DNA from 3 places in the Arthrobacter sp. NQ7 genome. Region 3 is predicted to be linked to each of the others. Evidence: riboswitches for the same ligand, from Rfam matches in the RefSeq annotation. Region 3 holds a riboswitch; each other region holds the start of a gene.
The links. A riboswitch is a leader RNA that binds a small molecule or an ion and turns the genes downstream of it on or off. The one in region 3 is predicted to bind thiamine pyrophosphate.
Positions count from the first base shown of each region.

Region 1: linked by a shared signal. The riboswitch ahead of thiO (glycine oxidase ThiO) and the one ahead of thiC (phosphomethylpyrimidine synthase ThiC) in region 3 are both predicted to bind thiamine pyrophosphate.
Region 2: linked by a shared signal. The riboswitch ahead of thiC (phosphomethylpyrimidine synthase ThiC) and the one ahead of thiC (phosphomethylpyrimidine synthase ThiC) in region 3 are both predicted to bind thiamine pyrophosphate.

Region 1 is NZ_JARFXU020000002.1:345,683-353,228, forward strand. It holds gene PUN71_RS04365 (TetR/AcrR family transcriptional regulator) at 1-180, shown strand, start outside; gene PUN71_RS04370 (DUF3107 domain-containing protein) at 243-467, shown strand; gene PUN71_RS04375 (hypothetical protein) at 489-791, shown strand; gene PUN71_RS04380 (thiazole synthase) at 889-1,713, opposite strand; gene thiS (sulfur carrier protein ThiS) at 1,718-1,954, opposite strand; gene thiO (glycine oxidase ThiO) at 1,951-3,258, opposite strand; TPP riboswitch at 3,251-3,369, opposite strand; gene thiE (thiamine phosphate synthase) at 3,397-4,131, shown strand; gene PUN71_RS04400 (RNB domain-containing ribonuclease) at 4,168-5,691, shown strand; gene PUN71_RS04405 (DEAD/DEAH box helicase) at 5,982-7,546, shown strand, end outside.
Region 2 is NZ_JARFXU020000004.1:287,628-295,173, forward strand. It holds gene PUN71_RS07545 (aspartate/glutamate racemase family protein) at 1-170, shown strand, start outside; gene PUN71_RS07550 (GNAT family N-acetyltransferase) at 397-909, opposite strand; gene PUN71_RS07555 (aspartate/glutamate racemase family protein) at 1,664-2,317, opposite strand; partial or broken gene PUN71_RS07560 (amino acid-binding protein) at 2,445-3,119, opposite strand; TPP riboswitch at 3,439-3,548, shown strand; gene thiC (phosphomethylpyrimidine synthase ThiC) at 3,546-5,276, shown strand; gene PUN71_RS07570 (DNA-directed RNA polymerase subunit alpha C-terminal domain-containing protein) at 5,731-6,069, shown strand; partial or broken gene PUN71_RS07575 (ammonium transporter) at 6,491-7,546, opposite strand, start outside.
Region 3 is NZ_JARFXU020000002.1:14,661-22,206, forward strand. It holds gene trmD (tRNA (guanosine(37)-N1)-methyltransferase TrmD) at 1-61, opposite strand, end outside; gene rimM (ribosome maturation factor RimM) at 62-607, opposite strand; gene PUN71_RS02925 (RNA-binding protein) at 722-964, opposite strand; gene rpsP (30S ribosomal protein S16) at 966-1,388, opposite strand; gene PUN71_RS02935 (hypothetical protein) at 1,625-2,080, opposite strand; gene PUN71_RS02940 (VOC family protein) at 2,218-3,093, opposite strand; gene PUN71_RS02945 (amidohydrolase family protein) at 3,192-4,274, opposite strand; TPP riboswitch at 4,354-4,461, shown strand; gene thiC (phosphomethylpyrimidine synthase ThiC) at 4,457-6,283, shown strand; gene PUN71_RS02955 (alpha/beta hydrolase) at 6,280-7,014, opposite strand; gene ffh (signal recognition particle protein) at 7,113-7,546, opposite strand, start outside.

The DNA.
Region 1 (7,546 bases), 330 kb from region 3:
GAGGACACCAAGCTTCCCCACCTCGAGGCGGAGCTCTTGGGCCGCGGCCTGGCAGGCATGGCGCAGGTCAGTGCCAGGTACTGGCTGGAAACAGACGGCAACCTCGACCTCGATGTGGCCAGCGACCTCATCTACCGTTTAGCTTGGCGCGGAATCAGTCGCTTCCCTAAAGAGTCCTAGACTACAAATAAGACAACACCTCGTAGAGATACACGAGTACTTTCACAGGCTGGGAGGCCCCCTTGGAAATTAAGATCGGCGTTCAAAACGTTGGCCGCGAGATCGTGCTGGAATCGAACCAGGACGCAGAGACGGTGGCCAAGGTCGTTGGCGAAGCCATCAATGGAGGCAACGAGCTCCGCCTGAAGGATGACAAGGGACGCCTGATCATTGTTCCCGGCAACGCGCTGGCCTACGTCGAGATCGGCGCCGAAGAGGTCCGGCGCGTAGGGTTCGGCCAGTTCTAGTCCGCATTTCCAAGGAGATCCATGCTTTCGCTGACCATCGTGGTGCTCGCCACCGTCGCCGCGGGCTTTATCGTCTGGGCCAATGACAAGCGGCACGCCAAGTACGGTGCGGCGCTGCCGGCCGGGGTCGCCGTGGGTGTTGCGGCGCTGGCATGGATCATCCTGATGGCAGCGGGCTTCGGCTACTTGCCGGGCCTGACCTGGCTTCCGTGGGTCCTGCCCGTTGTCCTCGGCGTCGCCGCGGCGGTCCTCGCCGTGGTCTTCCTGGGCCGCACGCGCGCCCGCCACGACACCGAGCGGCTCACGGCGATCCTGCGGCGCTGAGCCGGCCCGCTCCCGGCGTCGCCGGACGACAGATTAAAAAGGCTGTGGCCACCACCCCCGAGGGTGGCGGCCACAGCCTTTTACCGACTGCCCGGGGCTAGAGGAACTCGGCCCGCCCCTCCATGGCAGACGATGCCAGGGCGTGCTCCCTGCGGGGTATGCGGCCCGCTGCCCTGGCCATCCTGCCGGCCATCACGGCGTGCTTGAACGCCTCGCCCATGAGCACTGGGTTCTGGGCGCGCGTCACGGCGGTGGCCAGCAGCACGGCGTCGCAGCCGAGTTCCATGGCCAGGGCGGCGTCCGAGGCCGTGCCAATACCGGCGTCCAGGACCACGGGCACGGAGGCGCGGGAGACGATGAGTTCGATGTTGTGCGGGTTCAGGATGCCCAGCCCGGTGCCGATGGGGGCTCCCAGCGGCATGACGGCGGTGGCGCCCAGGTTCTCCAGCCGCAGCGCGAGCACGGGATCGTCGTTCGTGTAGGCGAAAACCTTGAAGCCGCGGTTTACCAGCTGTTCGGTAGCGTCCACGAGCTCCACGGCGTCCGGCAGGAGGGTTTGTTCGTCGGCGATGACTTCCAGCTTCACCCAGTCCGTTTCCAGGGCCTCCCGCGCCAGTTCCGCCGTGAGGACGGCGTCCCTGGCGGTGAAGCAACCTGCGGTGTTGGGCAGCACCCGGATTCCGTGGTCCACCAGCAGCTGGAACAGTGAGCCGGTCTCGGCCGTGGAGTAGCGGCGCATGGCCACGGTGGTCAGCGCGGTGCCGGAGGCCAGGAGCGCGGCGCCCAGGCCGTCCAGGCTGGGCGCCCCGCCGGTGCCCATGATGAGCCTGGATTCGAGGGCGACGCCGTCGATCACCAGGGCGTCGCCGGCGCCGGCGCCGGTGCCGGTGCCGGTGGAGTGGATGGTGTTGGTTTCGGTCATGGCGTCAGCCTCCCTGTACTGCTGTGACGAGTTCGATGTCGTCGCCCTCGGCGAGCGCCGTGGCGAACCATTGGCTGCGCGGGACCACCTGCGCGTTGTGTGCGACGGCGACGCCCAGCTTGCCGCCGTCCGTCGCCTGGCCGCTCTGGGCAAGCGGGCGACCGGTGACCTGGCTGACGAGGGTGGTGATGGACGCGCCATCGGCCACCTGGTGCGGTTCTCCGTTGAGGGTGATGTTCACGCTGTCTCCTTGATGTGCGGGCTTGTGCCGGCCGCCACCGGCTTGGAAAACCGGTCCGGGCTGAAGGGTGCCCAGCGTGGATCGGTCCTTCCATCCAGCAGTCCGGTGCAGATGGCTGCGGCGGCAGGGGTGAGCAGGACGCCGTGCCGGAAGAACCCGGTGGCGATGATGAGCCCGTGGACGTGGCCGGCGGTGGTGGCGTCCTGGCCGGAGCCCACCGCCACCGGTACCCGGCCCAGCAGGGGGGCGTTGTCGGGGGTGCCGGGACGGGCGCGGGCCGTCGATTCGAGCAGTTCAAGTTCGGCGACGGCGGGCACCAGCGCCTGGGCGTCGCGCAGCAGCTGATAGACGCCGCCGGCGCTGACGGCGTCGGAAAGGGCATCTTCCCGCTGGGTGGCCCCGATGACCACGGTGCTGTCTTGCCGGGGAACGATGTACACCGGCACGCCGTGGACCAGGCCGCGCACCGTGGACGTCACCAGGGGCCGAAGGTGTCCGGGAACGGCCAGCCGGAGGATGTCCCCGTGGACGGGGCGCAACGGCAGCTCAAGCCCGTCCGGCAGGCCGCCAAGCTCCGCCGCGTGCAGCCCGTTGGCCACCACGGTTTCCTTGGCCAGGACCGTGCCGCCGCCGGCCAGGCTGACGCCGGCAACACTCGGGCCCTCCCACAACAGCCCGGCGGCCCGGTCCGGCACGGCAAAGCCCCGCTCCGCCCCGGCGGCGGACAGCTCCGGGTTCCCTTCGGGGGCGCCGCCGAGGGCCAGCCGCAGTGCCAGGACCAGCCGCCGCGGATCCACCTGGTGGTCCGACGGGGTATCCATGGCGCAGGCAATGGCCGGGCTGAGGAGCGGCTCGCGCGTCCGGGCCTCCCGCACCGCCAGCGGCTCCACCGCCAGGCCGTTGGCCTGCTGGACCGTCCGCAGGTCCATCAGGGCACGCCGGTCGGCGGCGTCGGCACCCACGGCCAGCGTCGGCGTCGTCAGGTATCCGCAGTCCTCGCCCGTTGCAGCGGCAACGTGGGCGGCGAAGGCAGGCCAGCGGGACGCCGAATCGAGCATGAGTTCCAGGAGATCCTCCTCCTGGTAGTGCAGTTCGCTGACCGGCGCCAGCATGCCCGCTGCGGCCCAACTGGCTCCGGTACCCGGGGCGTCGTCTATGACGACGACCGAGCGCCCGGAGCGCTGCACTTCCCACGCGATCCCGTGCCCCACCACTCCCCCGCCGATGACGGCGACGTCGGCCCGGACGGTGGAGTTTGCGCTGGCGCCTTCGGGCCCGGGGAGACTGTCAACGGGGTTGCGCATGTGGTTCCTTCCCTACGCCGGCATTAACCGGATCAGGTCAAGCGGTCGGCTCTGACGCCCTCTCAGCCCGGCGCTTTATGACAGCTGCCGCGGGCTCCCGCAGTACCAGCCCAGTTTAGAGGAACTAGGCTTGCAGGCATGAATGTGTCCACCTCATCCTTCCCTGCCGGCCCGCATGCCCCGGCCACCGAAGTTGTCAACGCACGGGACAACGACGCGCTCAAGGCGGCCCGCCTGTACCTCTGCACCGATGCCCGCCGGGACCGCGGCGACTTCGCCGGGTTCGTGGACGCAGCGTTCGCGGGCGGCGTGGACATCATCCAGCTGCGGGACAAGGCCATCGAGGCTGCCGAGGAGCTGGACCTGCTGGCTGTCCTGAAGGAGACGGCAGTCAGGCACGGCAAGCTGTGGGCAGTCAACGACCGGGCGGACATCGCGGTGCTGTCCGGGGCGCCGGTATTCCACATCGGCCAGAAGGACCTGCCCCTGGCGGCGGCGCGCACGCTGGTCAACGGCAACGCAGCCATTGGGCTTTCCAGCCACACCACGCAGCAGGTGGACGCTGCCCTTGCCGCCACCGCCGGCCCGGCAGGCCTGGACTACTTCTGCGTGGGGCCGGTCTGGGCCACGCCCACCAAACCCGGCAGGTCCGCCGTCGGGACCGGACTGGTGGAGTATGCCGCCGAAGCCTCCCGGCAGGCCGGGGAGCCGGTGCCGTGGTTCGCCATCGGCGGGATCGACCACGGCAACGTCCGGCAGGTGGCAGAGGCAGGTGCACGCAGGATCGTTGTGGTCCGGGCCATCACCGCTGCCGCCGATCCCGCAGCCGCTGCGGCATCCCTCCTCGACGCGCTGGACGCCGCCGCCTCCTGATGCCATATCCGTGGACTTGGAGCTAGGCTGATTTTTGTGTCACACCATCGGCTGGCCCCCAACGTTCATGACCACAGGAACGCCCTGGAAGAGGCGTTGGGCCAGCTGCGCACGGAGCTGGAACTTCCGGGTCCGTATCCGGCCGATGCCGTTGCGGACGCCCGCGCTGCCGTGGCGGCGCTGGAGCTGCCGTCCTACGACCTGACCGCCGTCGAATTCATCACCATCGATCCCGCCTCATCCACTGACCTGGATCAGGCGGTGTTCATCGAGCCGGACGGGACGGGCTACCGCGTGTTGTACGCGATTGCCGACGTCCCGGCATTCGTGGTGCCGGGCGGCCCCCTGGACGCGGAAACGCGGCGTCGGGGTCAGACGTTCTACGCGCCGGACGGCCGGATTCCGCTGCACCCGGAAGTCATCAGCGAGGGGGCCGGAAGCCTGTTGCCAGGGCAGGACTGTTCGGCCTTCGTCTGGGACTTCACGCTCGACGGCGACGCAGCCGTGCTGTCCGTAGGTGTCCGGCGCGCCAGGATCCGCAGCCGCGACAAGCTCAGCTACAAGGGCGCCCAGGCGGACCTCGACGCCGGGACCGCCTCCCCTGTGCTGACACTGCTGCGCGAAGTGGGCCTCAAACGGGTGGCGCTGGAACGGGCGCGTGAAGGGGCCAGCCTCAACATGCCTGAGCAGGAGATCGTCCAGCTGCCCGACGGCGGCTACCGCATTGATGCCGTACCGCAGCTTCCGGTGGAGGACTGGAACGCGCAGATTTCGCTGATGACGGGAATGGCTGCCGCGCAGCTGATGCTGGAGGGCAAGGTGGGCATCCTGCGCACCATGCCGGCTCCGGACGAGCGGAGCCTGAAGCACTTCCGGCTCCAGACCGAGGCGCTGGGCAAGCCCTGGGACGGCCAGGTCAGCTACGGCGAGTACCTGCGGTCCCTGGATCCCACCGATCCCCGTCAGCTGGCTATCATGCATTCGGCCGGCATGCTGTTCCGCGGCGCATCCTACACCGCCTTCGACGGCAACGTACCCGAGGACGGCATCCAATCCGCCATCGGTGCTGCCTACGCCCACACCACTGCCCCGCTCCGCCGGCTGGTGGACCGCTTCGTGCTGGTCATCTGCGAGGCCCTGAGCAACGGCGGGGATGTTCCCGGCTGGGCGCGCGAAGCCCTTCCGCTGCTGCCGGGCATCATGGCCGGTTCGGACCAGCTGGCCTCCCGCATGGAGCGCCTCGCCCTGGACACCGTGGAGGCGGCACTGCTGCTGAACCACATTGGGCAGGAGTTCGATGCAATCGTCATTTCCGGCTCCAAACCCCAGAACGGCAACGGCAACGGAAATGGTTCCGGGAACGGGAACGGGACTGGCAACGGGAAGGGCAGCAACGGCAGGAACGGGAACGGCAACGGAAGCTCCGGCATCATCCAGATTGCCGAACCCGCAGTGACCGCGCGCTGCGCCGGCGAACTGGAATCCGGCACCAAGGTCCGCGTGCGGCTGGTTTCGTCGGACATCACCACCCGCCAGATCCATTTCGAGCTGGTTTCCTGAGGCTCCAGCGGGTGCAGCGGGCGGGGCGAAAACAGTTTCCGCGCCCGTGCGGCTAGACTGGGAGGGTAGAAACTGGATGCCCGGTCGTTGATTTCCTCAATTTGAAACCAACAAGCCCGCCCCTACGCGATCTTGAGATTTGCCCGCTGGTCACCAGTGCCAGCATTAGATAGCCCGCGATCGGCTTCCACTGGAATTGCTTGTGCGCCTGAGCGTGCTCCGGAACGGCCAGCCTGGCCGCCCCGTTGAGCAGGCGGCGCCATTGCCTAAATGAATAAGGAAACTCCCCTGTGAGTGAATTGCATACCCACCAGCTTCTGAGCGACGCGTCCGGCACGGAGACCATTGAGCCGGAAGAAACCATCATCTCCGACGAAAAGCCGCATGAGATCGCGGAAAAGTCCTTCGCGGACTTCAACGTCCGCCAGGACATCGTCGAGTCCCTGGCTGACGCCGGGATCACCCACCCCTTCCCCATCCAGGCCATGACCCTGCCGGTGGCGCTGAGCGGCCACGACATCATCGGCCAGGCCAAGACCGGCACCGGCAAGACCCTGGGCTTCGGCATTCCCGCCCTGCAGCGCGTCATCGGACAGGACGATCCCGGCTACGCCAAACTCGCCGTCCCGGGAGCCCCGCAGGCCCTGGTCATCGTTCCCACCCGCGAACTGGCGGTGCAGGTGGCCGGCGACCTGGTGACGGCATCACGGAAGCGCAACGCCAGGATCGCCACCATCTACGGCGGCCGCGCCTACGAGCCGCAGGTCGAAGCCCTCAAGCAGGGCGTCGAAGTAGTGGTGGGCACCCCCGGGCGCCTGATCGACCTGTACAAGCAGAAGCACCTGAGCCTGAAGAACGTCAAGATCGTGGTGCTGGACGAGGCCGACGAGATGCTGGACCTGGGCTTCCTGCCGGACGTGGAGACCCTCATTGCGGCGACTCCCGCCGTGCGCCAGACGCTCCTCTTCTCCGCCACCATGCCCGGGCCGGTCATCGCCATGGCCCGCCGCTACATGACCCAGCCCACCCACATCCGCGCCGCGGATCCCGAGGACGAGGGCCTGACCAAGCGCGATATCCGCCAGCTGATCTACCGCGCGCACAGCATGGACAAGACCGAAGTGGTGGCCCGCATCCTGCAGGCCCGCGGCCGCGGCCGGACCATCATCTTCACCAAGACCAAGCGCACCGCCGCCAAGGTGGCCGAAGAACTCGTTGACCGCGGCTTCGCGGCCGCCGCCATCCACGGCGACCTGGGCCAGGGCGCCCGTGAGCAGGCGCTGCGGGCCTTCCGAAACAACAAGGTGGACGTCCTGGTGGCCACGGACGTCGCCGCCCGCGGCATCGACGTTGAGGACGTCACCCACGTGATCAACTACCAGTGCGTGGAAGACGAGAAGATCTACCTGCACCGCGTGGGCCGTACGGGCCGTGCGGGCAACAAGGGCACCGCCGTCACGTTCGTGGACTGGGACGATGTTCCCCGCTGGGCCCTGATCAACAAGGCCCTGGGCCTCAACGTGCCGGAGCCCGTTGAAACCTACTCCTCCTCGCCGCACCTCTTCACGGACCTCGACATCCCAGAGGGCACCAAGGGCCGCCTGCCCCGCGACAAGCGGACCCTGGCCGGTGTCGACGCCGAAGTGCTTGAGGACCTTGGCGAGACCGGCAAGAAGAACAGCCGTGGCGGCAGCCGCGACGGCGGCCGGTCCCGGGACAGGGACGGCCGTGGACGCGAAGGACGCAGCGGAAACCGCGAAAGCGGCCGCAGCGCCGGCGACACGAAGCGCACCGGTGAGCGCCGCCGTCGTACGCCTGACTCCGCCGCGCCTGCCGGCGAGGCCGCCGCTCCCGC
Region 2 (7,546 bases), on a different contig from region 3:
CGGCTGTAACGATCGCCGAGTCACTCGTCCGCCTCGGGCTCAGCACCTCGAAAGTCCGCACCTACGCCCCGGCCCGACCAAAAGTAGTCACCGGTTGGCCTTTCCCCTCCTCTCAGGAATTGCAGGAATCAGCCCCGCCTCCCCGTGTTCAGGGTAACCAGTCAGCGTGAGAGCGGCACACAGAGAGCGCGGCTGACCTCGTAGCGCGCACTGCGTGGCAACGACGTTTCAAGAATCACTACCCCGTGCTCTATTTTCAAGTGCCAGGCAGATCAAGTCCCCCGGCGATATGACTGAATCAGCACCTGAGCCCCACAAACCCTCAGGCTTCTTCCTGAGCGCTGGCATCGAAATCGCCCTGGCGCTCCGGCGAGCCTCAGAGCTGTGGATCAAGGCTTATTTGTCCTTTGCGGGCTGGGTGAGGCGGCGGAAGTCCCGGGAAAGGTAGAGGGCGATGGCGGCGGCGTTAGCGCTGTCTACGGTGACGGCCACGGTTTTGTGGCCAGTATCGTGAAGGGCCTGCAGGGCATGGCCAAGGAGTTCTTCTGCGAGGCCCTGCCTCCGATGATCGGGGTGGGTGAAAAGTTCTGCGATGAAAGCCGTGCCAGGTCCGGCTGTTCCGAAGTCCCGCTTCGTCGTGAGGATGGCGGCGATGATCCGGCCTTCCGCGTCGGCAGTTAGTAGGGAGGCCTGTGGGATGGGGGTTCCGTGGGCGCCTCCGAGGACGGTCCTGATCCTGCGCGCGGCTTTGCCCGTGTCCAGAGCGGATGTTCGGTCACCGTAGGACTGCAGGTAGAGCTCCGCGAGTGGGGGCAGGTCCGTGGCTTTGATGTTCCGCAGGGCATGAGCGGCGGGTTTGAGGTCCTGTGGTCCAATAAGTGCTGCCAGTGAGATCAAAGAGGCCGCCATCTGAACCTGCCTTCCGCCGAGGTAGAGAGGAATCCCTTGTGCATAAGTGTGGGTCATTTCGACGCACGGAGGAAGCCAGCCCATCCGCCCCAGATGGCATTCATGCCGGTTCCCCTGCGCAGTAGATCCGGCCACACCCCCTGACAGGCCAGCAACCGCGCGCATGAGGGGATGGGCGAGTTGCGTCCCGACGGGCTACCAGCCCAGCTGCGGCAATCACCCCTGGGGGTCGTCGAAGGGATGCCCGGTTTTCGAGTCGGTACTTACCCTGTGCAGACCGGCGGCGGGTTCGGGCGACATCAGGCCGGTGTCCTTTCCGGTCTCACTAACCCCAGGTTTGTGGGAGCGGACATCCGGATGATATCTGATGCTTCCAGATCCACGAGTTTGCGCGTCCCGGTTCTGGAGCACACGATCCAGAACATTCCCATGGTGGGCAAGGTCTGGCTCACCGTTCCTCTGTGTAAGAGCCTGCCCTCATGCCAGGCCTCAATTTCGTCCCCGTGCGTAAGTTCCTCGCACGTGCGGATGGTTGCTTCCTTAGCTTCAGCCATCGTCGGCTCCCTTCTCTGTGCACGTTGACCCTTAAGATCAGGATGCTCCTCCGATGTTGCCGCCCGGTTTCCTTGACGTCATTTTCCTGTATAGGGGAAGAACCGTCGCCGGAAGCTAGGTTTTAGAGGCCACCGGGTGGTGTGGGCCTAAAGTAGGCGGATTCATTGCGAGGGAGCATTCCCTGCGCGGAGTCGTGTTTTCAGACCATTTGCACTGTTCGGGGGGCGGCTCCGGAAAGGAGGACGGATCCGGCGGCCGTGACCGGGTCGATGACCGGCACCCCAAGCCGGTCCCGGAGGACCCGGGTCATCCCGATGCTCGAGAGCCCGGTGCTGCCCTGGACGATGACCTCGGCGCCGGCGTCAACGAGCATGTGCGCCTGGGCCAGGGCATCGAAGATCCCGGTGGGCGTGAGGAAGCCTTCGGGGGTCCCGGAACTGTCGGGCCCATCTATGAGGAGCATCCTGTCCCCCAAGGCTTCGGCGATCGGCCCCGGTGCCTGGTGGGTGAGACCCAGCACCCCCGCCCGGCCGCCGAACGCCAGGGCAGCCGCGGCCGCGGCGGATCCGGCGCCGATGACAGGGATATCCAGCGCGGCGCGTGTTTCGGGCAGCCCCGGGTCGGCGCAGCAACTGATGATCAGCGCATCAACCCCGCCGGCCATCTCCACGGCCAGGGTTGCCACCTTCGGGACCGCGGCCCGAAACGAGGCATCATCGTAAACTCCGAACGGCTGGTCCGGGATGCAACGGGTGAGAACGTCAAACCCGAAACTTCTGGCCAACAGGTCCCCGTGCGCGTAAAGCATGCGCCGGTCGGACGTCGTCAACGCCCTGATAAGTCCTACCCTCATCACGGCCCCTCCCTAACACTGAAAATAGAAACCCTGTGAGAGTGCCCCTCAGTCGTCCCCGAACCCGACCGCGTTCTGAGATGCCCACCCCGGCCGCGCCGCGGTCCGTGGCCAACGCGGTGAGTTCGACGACTTCGGCCAATTCCGCGAGCCGGTGCGCCCGGGCCGACACTGCCGGGGTGAACGGCTCCTCAGCCCGGCAAAAGTAGAGCGGACCCCAGGACGACGGAATTTTCAACACCGCGCCCGGAGCACCGGAAGAGACCGCACCGGGAAAGTACACCGGCCCCGCCGGCCGCGGGGCGCCGGGAAGGACCGTCGCGCCCAGGAGCTCGGCGACAGTGAGGGGAAGTTCGTCCGTGTTTGCCGCGACGCGGGAAGCCAGCGTCAGCGCCCTCGTTTGACCGTCAGCGAGGGCCAGGGCGGTGGTGGGCCACACCCTGGCGTGCCGGCCCCCGCCGTCCTGCAGGGCGGCCAGGAGCCGTTGTTCGGTAAGGCCGTCCGGGGCGGAGAGCACGAATTCGTCCAGGACCCCGCCCTGAAGGCGGTGCACGTGGATACTGTGGATATTGATGCCCCGGTGCGCCAGGGACCTGGTCACCCGCTCCAGGGCGCCGGATTCATCTGCAAGATAGGTCCGGGCCCGCCAGAGAGCCGGTGCCTCCATCAGGCGACGGCGCTGGCGCAGCGCCGGCGCATGCAGCCACCCCCGCAGCAACCGCCGCACCGAAGGCTCCGCCACCCAGATGCCCAGCAGGCTCGTCGCCACAGTCAACACCAGAACCTTCACCACAAACGGCAACCCCGACCTCCCTCCCCTGGCGGTACGCAGCACCCCAGTCCCACTCCCGCGGAAAGCCCTGTCAGCTCAGGCCACGCCTTAAGACTCCCCCGGCGCTGTTGCGGATGGGTTTCGACCACGTAATTCCTGGCCCACTGCCAACGCAAGCGGCAGCGGGTGCCTGCACACGACGCCCCTGGACCGGGCTTAGTGAAACCTTGCTGGATGATCGAGAAGGACCTGGCGCCCTGACCCGCGGCAACCTGCCAGTCCCCGGTGTACGCTGCAACGATCGTGGTCGGAACTGCTTTTCGCGTGGACGAGTCTTCTGTAAGGTTGGTCACATCCACACGGGTGCCCTGATGCAGGGGCTGAGATCGGGCTGAGGCAGTCCGTGACCGTTGAACCTGTCCGGGTCATGCCGGCGAAGGAAGTAGGAAAACACTGATGAACGCCATGAATTCGCATTCGCTCGCGTATGCCCACGACACAGAACACGGCATTAGCGTCCCTGTCACGGAGATCGCGTTGGAGGATTCGCCGAACGGGGTGAAGAATCCTCCCTTCACGGTCTACCGGACAGCGGGGCCTGGCAGTGATCCGGTGATCGGCCTGGAGCCATTCCGGTCCGAATGGATCCAGGCCCGGGCCGATACCGAGCCTTACGGCGGCCGGGAACGCAACCTCCTCGACGACGGGAAGTCCGCCGTGCGCCGGGGTGCTGCATCGGCGGAGTGGAAGGGCGCACAGCCCGTGCCCCGCCGCGCTCTTGAGGGCAGGACGGTCACCCAGATGCACTACGCCAAACGGGGCATCATCACCCCGGAGATGCGGTTCGTGGCGGTCCGGGAAAACTGCGACGTCGAACTGGTCAGGAGCGAGGTGGCCGCCGGCCGGGCGATCATTCCGAACAACATCAACCACCCCGAGTCCGAGCCGATGATCATCGGCAAGGCCTTCCTGGTGAAGATCAACGCGAACATCGGCAATTCCGCGGTGACGAGCTCCATTGCCGAGGAGGTGGACAAGCTGCAGTGGGCGGCCCAGTGGGGCGCCGACACGGTGATGGACCTCTCCACCGGGGATGACATCCACACCACGCGGGAGTGGATCATCCGCAACTCCCCCGTCCCGATTGGCACGGTGCCGATCTACCAGGCACTGGAAAAGGTTAACGGGCAGGCCAACGAGTTGACGTGGGAGATCTACCGGGACACCGTGATCGAACAGTGCGAGCAGGGCGTGGACTACATGACCGTCCACGCCGGCGTCCTCCTGCGCTACGTACCCCTGACCGCAAACCGGGTGACCGGGATCGTGTCCCGTGGCGGGTCCATCATGGCCGGCTGGTGCCTGGCCCACCACCAGGAGAACTTCCTTTACACCCACTTCGACGAGCTCTGCGAGATCTTCGCCAAATACGACGTCGCGTTCTCCCTGGGTGACGGCCTGCGCCCGGGTTCCACGGCGGATGCCAATGACGCGGCCCAGTTCGCCGAGCTGGACACCCTCGCAGAACTGACAAAGCGGGCCTGGACGTACGATGTGCAGGTCATGGTCGAAGGACCCGGTCACATCCCGTTCCACCTGGTCCGTGAAAACGTCGAACGCCAGCAGGAACTCTGCGAGGGTGCGCCCTTCTACACCCTCGGCCCGCTGGTGACCGACATTGCACCCGGGTATGACCACATCACCTCGGCCATCGGAGCGACGGAGATCGCCCGGTACGGCACCGCCATGCTGTGCTACGTCACGCCCAAGGAACACCTCGGGTTGCCGAACAAGGACGACGTGAAAACCGGAGTGATTACCTACAAGATCGCGGCCCACGCCGCGGATCTCGCCAAAGGCCACCCCGGTGCGCACGAACGCGACGACGCCCTCTCTAAGGCCCGGTTCGAATTCCGCTGGCGCGACCAGTTCGCACTGTCCCTGGACCCGGTCACGGCGGAGGAGTTCCACGACGAAACCCTTCCCGCTGAACCGGCGAAGACGGCGCACTTCTGCTCCATGTGCGGGCCGAAGTTCTGCTCCATGCGGATCAGCCAGGACATCCGGGACCAGTTCGGTGGAGTATCCGAGCAGGAAGTAATCGCCGGCATGAACGCCAAGAGCGCAGAATTCCGCGAATCCGGTGGCAAGGTCTACCTCCCCGAACCCGCCCGCCTCAACCCCTAAACCCCCCGGGCCTGCCGCCCAAGCCGCAGGCCCGGGCACCACCCCCAGTCGTAAACCCTGCCCCGAAGTAGGCCACCGGAACACACCCAAAAGGGGCCGCCCCCAGGGTCTGACCGTCTTCCGGCCCGAATTCTTCACCGGCGATTGCTACCGGGCGGAGCCCCTTCAAGGCCATGGTGTCCGAAGTCGCCGACACCCCAGAAGATCAGCCCAAACCCACTCCCAGTACCCGGTCCATGGCGCATCGGCGAATAACCCCCAGCCCGCAGTGCATACGAACGTCCCGCAACCGCTGACGCGAGCGACCGCCCGGAGAAGCACCATGACACCAGACCCTCACGACATATCCGGGCGCCCCGACGCCAGATCAACACATCTGGACGCCCCGGCAGTATCCCGGGCCTTGCTGCCGGACCCGTCTGTCAAGACAATCCACAGGCGCCCGACTGCCCGGATGCTCCGGGAACGCGAACTGAACCGCGCTCGTCCAATCACCGAACTGGCGCTGCCACCGCGGGCGATGAATGCCCTACTGCGCGGCGGAGTTAATTCCGTGGGACAACTGATCGCCCGGTCAAGGGAAGACCTCTTGACCGGGATCATCGGCCTCGGAGAAGGAACCCTGAAGATCATCGAAACAGCCCTCGCCCAGGAAAGCCTCACCCTCGCCACGGCAAAGATCCCCTCCTCCACGTTTACCCAGATCCCAACCCGTCGCGCCTTGGCCCGCGCCAAAACCAGCCGTCACACTAAGAACCACAACACCTGGCAGGCTCCACCGAGCATCTCATAGGAGGACGAAGTGGACCCCTGACACACCGGCAGGCTCTATCACCGTGGCAGGGCGACCGGGATGTACCCGGGAACGGGCTTGTCCTGGAACCTAAAGACACGCACCGGGAACCCGCAGGTTACTGGACGTGGACGCACTGGAGATCATCCGCGCCCGGTATACTGCGCGGCTGCGGGCTCAGAGAGTCCGGAGTCGCCGGTGGTCACCTAGACGCGGCCAGCATGGCACATACGTGGCTGCCCAAGGGATGATCGGTGCGCGTCTATTTGCGTACTGAGCCTCCGCGGCAGACCTCCGAATGCCGCTTGCTGAGAGTAGCTGCTCGCCCGGGGGCTGACAGGGGTGCTAACGACCCGGAATTATCCCCCGAGCGGGGCGGACGTTTTCAATTCTTTCAGACGGACGATCACTGTCACGGGTTTTACATGCGGATCTTGCCGCGCCCGGGCATGCTTCCCTCAATGAGCGAGGGCGCCTCTTCGGCAGCGACGGCGGCCGGGTGTGGCTCTGCTGGGTTGAAGCTGCCGCCTACCATCAATAGCTCGTATGCGGTCTCGGCGTGCTCGGTGACGTCGATGCCGTTGAGTTCATCGGTCTCCGAGACCCGCATACCGATGCTCCTGTGGATGGCAAACCCGATCAGTGTGGTCATCACGCAGCTCCACACCGTGATGACAAGGGCCGTGAGCAGCTGTGGCCAGAACTAGGTGAGGCCTCCGCCGTAGAACAGCCCGCCTTGGGTCTTGGTGGACGAGGGCAGCGCAAAGAATCCCAGCGACAGCGTCCCCCACAGGCCGCCGACAAAGTGCACGGCCACCACATCAAGGGAATCGTCAAGGCCGATCTTGAACTTTAGGCCTACCGCCAGGGCGCAGACCGCTCCGGCGACCACTGCGATTACGATCGCGCCCGCAGGGTCCACGAATCCACAGGCCGGTGTCACGGCGACCAGTCCGGCCACCGCGCCGGAGGCTGCCCCCAGCGAGGTCGCGTGACCGTCACGGATGCGCTCGATAAGCAACCAGCCCAGGAGCGCGGCACTTGTGGCCAGCAGTGTGTTGGTCCAGGCCAGCCCCGCGGAGGCATCGGCGGCAAATTCCGAGCCGGCATTGAACCCGAACCAGCCGAACCACAACAGGCCGGCACCGAGCATCACAAATGGAAGGTTGTGCGGGCGGATGTTCGGATCCTTCATAAATCCGAGCCGCTTTCCAAGGACCACGGCCAGCATCAGGCCGGCGATGCCGACGTTCATGTGGACCACGGTTCCGCCGGCGAAGTCCAGAGCGGAAATCTTACTTCCCACGACGCCGGTAGCACCGAAGATGCCGCCACCCCAGACCCAGTGCGCGATCCGGGCGTAGACCAAGGCCACCCACAGCCCGGCAAAAAGAAGCCAAGGACCGAACCTGACGCGTTCGGCCACAGCGCCACTGATCAAAGCAACGGTAATGATGGCAAAAGTAGCCTGGAAACC
Region 3 (7,546 bases):
TCAGGGAGAGGTCCAGCGGAGCAAGGTACTCGGGAAAGATGCTGACGACGTCGATCCGCATCTAGTCAGTGCCTTCCGTTGCGGAGGGGGCGGCGTCGTCGGCGTTGAGTTCGAACAGGCCGTCCGGCGGGGTCAGGACGATGAAGCCTTCCTCAATGTTGACCTCGGGGACGATTTGCTCAACGAACGGGACGAGGATTTCAGCCCCTTCCGGGGTAGTCACCAGAAGCAGGTCCTGGACGGGCATGGTGTTCAGTGCCGTCACCTTGCCCACCACCCGTGTTCCGACCCGTGCCTCCAGGCCGACGAGTTCGTGTTCGTACCAGCCCTCGTCGTCGTCCCCGTCAAGTTCTTCCGTTTCGATGAACAGCTTGGCGCCGCGGAGGGTTTCGGCCGTGTTGCGGTCCGCCACTTCCTCGAAACCGAGGAGCAGGATGTCCTTGTTCCAGCGCGCGCTGCTTACCGTCAGCGGACCGGACGCCGCGGGCTCGACAAGAAACTCCGTGCCGGGGACGAAGCGGTCCTCCGGAGCGTCGGTCAGCACCTGGACCGTGACTTCCCCGCGAATGCCGTGCGGCTTGCCAATCCGTGCTACCTGAAGCTGCATCTGTTCCTCTGTTTCCGGGTTGTGGTTCTGTTGGAGCTTTTTCTTGGTAAAGCACTCCGGCCCCTCCACCTAGTGGTGGAGGGGCCGGAGCAGGAACTGAATGTTGCCGAGCGCTCAGCGGCGGCGGTCGGTGTCGACGACGTCGACCCTTACCGGTTCGCCGCCGGCCAGCGCCGCCACGACGGTGCGCAAAGCGCGCGCCGTCCGGCCCTGCCGGCCAATCACCCGTCCAAGGTCGTCCTGGTGAACGCGCACCTCGAGGGTGTCCCCGCGGCGGTTGCTCTTTGAACTGACCTTGACGTCATCAGGGGAATCGACGATTCCCCGGACCAGGTGCTCCAGCGCTTCTGCCAGCAACTTACTCAGCCTCGGTGGTCTCAGCTTCGGCGTCGGCCGGGGCCTCGGCAGCGTCAGACTTGGATGCCTTCTTGGTGATGGCTTCCGGGATGATGACCGAGCCCTTCTCCGGGGCAACGAAGGCTTCCTTCTCGACCTTGGTCTTGAGGGTGCCTTCCTGGCCCGGCAGGCCCTTGAACTTCTGCCAGTCACCGGTGATCTTCAGGATCGCGGCAACCTGCTCGGACGGCTGGGCGCCGACGGAGAGCCAGTACTGGGCACGCTCGGAGTTGACCTCGATGAACGAAGGCTCCTCGGTGGGGTGGTACTTGCCGATTTCCTCGATGGCGCGGCCATCACGCTTGGTGCGTGAGTCCGCAACGACGATGCGGTAGTACGGGGCGCGCATCTTGCCGAAGCGCTTAAGGCGAATCTTTACGGCCACTTTTGTGGTCACTCCTGTTTCAGAAAAGGGGTGAACCCGGCTTTCTGCACCCGTGGGGCGGGCCGTACTTGCGGGCTCGAAGGACAGGATCCGGACACGGAGAGAGGGGCCGCGCGGATCGAGTACCTGTCCATTGTGCCAGATGGGCGGCGTTATTTCGAACTTCGAACCGCCGGACCCGCAGCGCTTGAGGCTGCGGGAGTTCCGGACGGTTCCGCAGGACCAGGCGGGAATTGTCAGGCGGACCAGACGTACAGGCCGGTGCGCTCCGAATCGTCGATTCCGGCAGCGAGTTCCGCCAGCTGCTGCACGTAGGTGCGCGCCTGGCCGGCGTCGAACGGCATGTCTTCCTGCCCCGCCCATTGTTCGGCAACATCGTCAAGGACGTTGCCGTCGCCTTCGGTCTCATAGGTCAGCAGGTCCGCGAGGGCGCGCACCATGGCCGGCGGCACCGCCAGGAGGGAATCGCTGGCCACGTCCACCAAGGTCAGCTCATAGTCGGCGCCGCCGGCGTGCACGGCTTTTCCGGCGAGATCGCCGAGCTGCTCCACTTCAAAGTCGCTGATGTCCTGGATGCGGACGGCCTGGCCGGCGGGACCGGCATTTGCGGCCGCAGCGCTGCCTTCATCAAGGATGCCGGCGCGTTTCAGCGCGGCGTCATGGGTGGCGACAAAGATCTCGGTGAAGCCCATGGCGGGTGTCCTTCTTCCGTTGGCGGAACTGCGCGCCGTCCGCTGCCTGCGGTCCGGCCGTACGGGATCAGCCTAGTAGTTGCCGGGCTGCCGGTGCACGCGGGCTGCCGGTCCACGCGGGCGGTCAGGTCCGCCGGTCAGCGGACCGCCACCCGCAGCCTGTTCCGCCACGGATCCTCGAAGCGAAGCTCCGCGCCGGTGTGGTGGGCGGGCACGCCGGCGACCTTGAGCCGGTCAGCCAGCGCTCCGACGTCGTCCCCGGAGGGAACTTCGATGAGCACCTCGCCCAGCCCGAGCGTGTCCTTTCGCGGCCCGGCGCCGCGGCTGTTCCAGACGTTCATGGCCATGTGGTGGTGGTACCGGCCGGCGGAGACGAACAATGCCTGGCCGTGCCAGCCGGCGGTCTTTTCGAAACCCAGGGTTCCGACATAGAAGTCCCGGGCCGTCTGGACGTCGCCCACCTGCAGGTGGACGTGACCCACCCCGGCGGATGTCTGCCGCTGGCCTTCCAGCGACGCCTCGGTGAGGTGCTGCTCAATGTAGCGCTGGGGCGGCAGGGCGAGGCTGTCCATGACTACGTCGGTCCCGTTCCAGGACCAGTTGCTGCGCGGCCGGTCCCAGTAGAGCTCAATGCCGTTGCCTTCGGGATCGCTGAAGTAGAAGGCCTCACTGACCAGGTGGTCGGCGCTGCCGGTGAAGGACCGCGGCTCATACTGGGCCGCGGTGGCGATCGTGGCGGCAAGGGAGGCCTGGTCCTCGAACAGCAAGGCGGTGTGGAACAGGCCGGCCTCTCCCCTGCCGGGAAGGTTCAGCCCAGGGGCCGGCGCCAGGTGGACCAGGGGGCGGCCCAGCCTGCCAAGGTAGAGCCCGCCATCCTGTTCGGCGACCACCTCGAGGCCCAGCGCCCGCTGGTAGTAGTCGGTCATGACCTTCATGTCGCCCACCTTGAGCATCACCGTGCCCATGCCGAGGTCGGCAGGAAGAAGATCCTGGCTGCTGGGTGCTGCGGTCATCTGAAGCTCCTTGGATTGGAAGGCCGCCCGGTTGCCGGCCTGTCACATATTAAAATTACTTGAAGCTTCAATTTATTCCAAGTCCTCTGCCGACGCTCTCAGCGGATGATTCGTCCGCCCAAAACCACGTGCGCGAGTGTCCTGATCGTGTCCGGCACCGCCCGCGGATCGTCCCGGCACACCACCACGTCGGCGCGGGCCCCTTCCGCCAGGCCTTCCGCGCCAAGCCACCTCCGGGCCGCCCAGCAGGCGGCGTCCAGGGCGGCTGCCATCGGGAGGCCTGCGGCATGCAGCGCAAGGATCTCGTCGGCAATCCTGCCGTGCCGGATCACACTGCCCGCGTCGGTTCCGGCAAAGATCCGCACGCCCGCGGCGTGGGCCTGCGCCACCCGCTCGCGGCGGCCCTCCCACAGGGCACGCATGTGGGCCGCGTAGCGGGGGAACTTTGCATCAGCCTGCGCTGCGATGTCCGGAAAGGTGGCGATGTTGATAAGCGTGGGCACGATCGGCACCCCTTGTTCCACGAACCGTGGCAGGTGCCGGGGCAGGAGCCCGGTGGCATGCTCCACACAGTCGATCCCTGCGTCCAGCACCTGGTCCAGGGTGTCCTCGGCGAAACAATGCGCGGTCACCCGGGCGCCTTCGTCGTGGGCTGCACGGACAGCGTCACGGACGACGGCGGCAGGAAAGGACGGAGCCAGGTCACCGGCGTTCCGGTCAATCCAGTCCCCCACGAGTTTGACCCAGCCGTCACCGTCGTGTGCCTGCTTCCGGACCGTCTCCACGAGGCCCTCCGGCTCGACTTCCTCTGCGAAGCCGCGCAGATAGCGGCGGGTCCGGGCCACGTGCCGGCCCGCCCGGATCAGCACCGGGAAGTCCCGGCCGCCCTGCATCCACCGGGTGTCCGCCGGCGAGCCGGCGTCCCGCACCAGCAGGGTTCCGGCGCTGAGGTCGGCGAGCGCCTGGTCGCGGGCCGCAGCGGGCTCCACCGGGCCGCCAGGACCCAGACCGATGTGGCAGTGGGCGTCCACGAACCCGGGCAGGACCCAGCCGTCGAGGACGCGGTCGGGAGGGGCTGCCGGCTGCGTGAACGTCAGTCTCCCGTCCACGGCCCAGAGTCCGTGGCTTACCCGGTCCGGCGCGGTGAGGACGGGCCCGCGAAAGTGAATGATTCCTGCCATCCCGGCTCCTTTCAGTGCCCGGTCAGGCTAGCACCCGCATTTGTGACACGGCTCTTCCGGGTGCCTGTGGTAGCTTCGTTGCTGACCACACGGGTGCCCCTGCAGGGGCTGAGATCGGGCTGAGGCAGCCTGCGACCGTCGAACCTGTCCGGGTAATGCCGGCGAAGGAAGTGAGTATTCCCTTGAGTACGCAAAACACCCAGTTGAACCCTGCCCACCAGCCGTCCACCGGAGAGCCCGGGGACACCACCGCCCGCGGGGTGACCCAATCCCTGGCGTCGCATTCGCTGGCCTTCATCGAAGATGCCGGCGCCGGAATCCGGGTGCCCGTGACGGAGATCGCCCTGGAGCCATCACCCAACGGACAGCCGAACGAACCGTTCCGGACCTACCGGACCGCGGGCCCCGGCAGCGACCCGGTCCGCGGCCTGCAGCCCTTCCGCGCCGAGTGGATCGTGGCGCGCGGGGACACGGAGGCCTACAGCGGCAGGGAGCGCAACCTGCTCGACGACGGCCGCTCGGCCGTGCGGCGCGGCGCTGCGTCCGCGGAGTGGAAGGGCGCGCAGCCGGTGCCCCGCCGCGCCGTCGACGGCCGGACGGTGACGCAGATGCACTATGCCCGGCAGGGGGTCATCACCCAGGAAATGCGCTTCGTGGCGCTGCGGGAAAACTGCGATGTTGAACTCGTCCGCAGCGAATTGGCCGCGGGCCGGGCCATCATTCCCAGCAACATCAACCATCCCGAGTCCGAGCCGATGATCATCGGCAAGGCCTTCCTGGTGAAGATCAACGCGAACATCGGCAACTCCGCGGTGACCAGCTCCATCGCCGAAGAGGTGGACAAGCTGCAGTGGGCCACCCAGTGGGGCGCCGACACCGTCATGGACCTCTCCACCGGTGACGACATCCACACCACCCGGGAATGGATCATCCGCAACTCCCCCGTGCCGATTGGAACGGTGCCGATCTACCAGGCGCTGGAGAAAGTCAACGGCGAGGCCAATGCGCTCACCTGGGAGATCTTCCGGGACACCGTGATCGAACAGTGCGAACAGGGCGTGGACTACATGACCATCCACGCCGGCGTGCTGCTCCGGTATGTTCCGCTGACGGCCAACCGCGTGACGGGAATCGTCTCCCGCGGCGGGTCCATCATGGCCGGCTGGTGCCTGGCCCACCACCAGGAGAACTTCCTGTACACGCACTTCGATGAGCTGTGTGAAATCTTCGCCAAATACGACGTCGCGTTCTCCCTCGGCGACGGCCTGCGCCCCGGCTCCACGGCCGACGCCAACGACGCCGCGCAGTTCGCGGAGCTGGACACCCTGGCGGAACTCACGCAGCGCGCCTGGGAGTACGACGTGCAGGTCATGGTGGAGGGGCCAGGCCACGTGCCGTTCCACCTGGTCCGGGAGAACGTCGAGCGGCAGCAGGAGCTGTGCAAGGGGGCGCCGTTCTACACCCTTGGGCCGCTGGTCACGGACGTTGCCCCCGGCTACGACCACATCACCTCCGCCATCGGTGCGACCGAAATTGCCCGGTACGGCACCGCCATGCTCTGCTATGTCACCCCCAAGGAGCACCTGGGCCTGCCCAACAAGGACGACGTCAAAACCGGCGTGATCACCTACAAGATCGCGGCCCACGCCGCGGACCTCGCCAAGGGCCACCCCGGGGCACATGAACGTGACGACGCCCTGTCCAAGGCGCGGTTCGAATTCCGCTGGCGGGACCAGTTCGCCTTGTCCCTGGACCCGGTCACCGCGGAGTCCTTCCATGACGAGACCCTCCCGGCCGAGCCTGCCAAGACGGCGCACTTCTGTTCAATGTGCGGCCCGAAGTTCTGCTCGATGCGGATCAGCCAGGACATCCGGGACGAATTCGGATCCGCGGAGGCGCAGGCAGCGCTGGCCGGAGCAGCCAGCGGGATGCAGGAAAAGAGCCGGGAATTCCTTGCCGCCGGCGGCAAGATCTACCTGCCGGAGCTTCGCGTTCCCGCGGACAGCTAGGACGCCTGGGCGGGCCGGCTGCGGCTGACCCCGCCGATGAACTGCCGGATGGCCCGGTCGCCGTCCGGCGAGTCATGGGGCCGGTGCCCGCCCGCGGCGACGCGGTGCAGGGCGCCGGTCTCCCGGAGGTAGCCGGCAATTTCCTCATAGAGGGGTTCCCACCCGCCGGTCAGCACCAGGGTGGGGACGCCGGGGACGATATGGAGCGGCGCCTCCCACGAGGGGGCCTGGAGCCGCAGCCTGCGGGCAGAGCGCTTTTCTTCCGTGGTGGCGGGCTGCTGAAGGTCGGTGGCGTACACCCGCCGGACGAACTCGCGCTGGAAGTCTTCGTCGCTGAGCTGGTGCCGGACCTCGAACAGGGGCTGCATGAGGCTGATGTGGGCTGCCGTGGCGGGAAGTTCCGCCGTCAGTGAGAGGCAGGCCGGCTCCACCAGGGTCAGCGAAAACACCAGGTCCGGGCGTTCCACGGCGGCCATCATCGCCGCGATGGCGCCTTGTGCGTGCGCCACCACATGGCCGCCGGCGGCGCCACGGCCGTCATCGGCCAGGGAGCGAAGGATGATCGCGGCATCCTCCGTGAAGGACGATGCCAGGGGCTCGGCCACGGGGTCAAAACCGTGCCGGCGGAGGAAGAGGGCGTCATAGGTCAGTGTCATGCCGTGCTGGCGCGGCCATGCGGCGGCACCAAAGGTTCCGGCGCCGTGCACGAACACTACCCTCTGCTTGAACATGTCCCAACCCTATTCCACGGTACCGACATCCCAAGTAAGCAGCGCCAGGTGTCGTTTTGACCCCTCAAAACGACACCTGGCGCTGCCCAGTTGGGTTGTTACTTGCCCAGGAACTTGTCGAAGCCCTTGGGAAGGTTCAGCTGTGACGGATCGAAGTCGCCGCCCTGCTGGCCGAAGGCTGCACCGGTGGGCAGGGCCTTGGCTGCATTGGCGCGGCGGGCCTCCATCTCCTTGCGTTCCTGCGCAGCCTTGGCCGGGTTGCCCGACTTGGCCTTCTTCTTGGGGGCGTTCTTGGCGTTTTTCCGCGCCCCTCCGCCGGCACCGGGCATCCCCGGCATCCCGGGCATTCCCGGCATGCCGCCCTGGGCCATTTTCTTCATCATCTTCTGGGCCTGGGCGAAGCGTTCCAGGAGGCCGTTGACCTCGGAGACGTGGACGCCGGAACCGCGGGCGATGCGGGCGCGCCGTGAACCGTTGATAATCTTCGGCGCAAGCCGCTCGTGCGGCGTCATGGACCGGACAATGGCTTCCA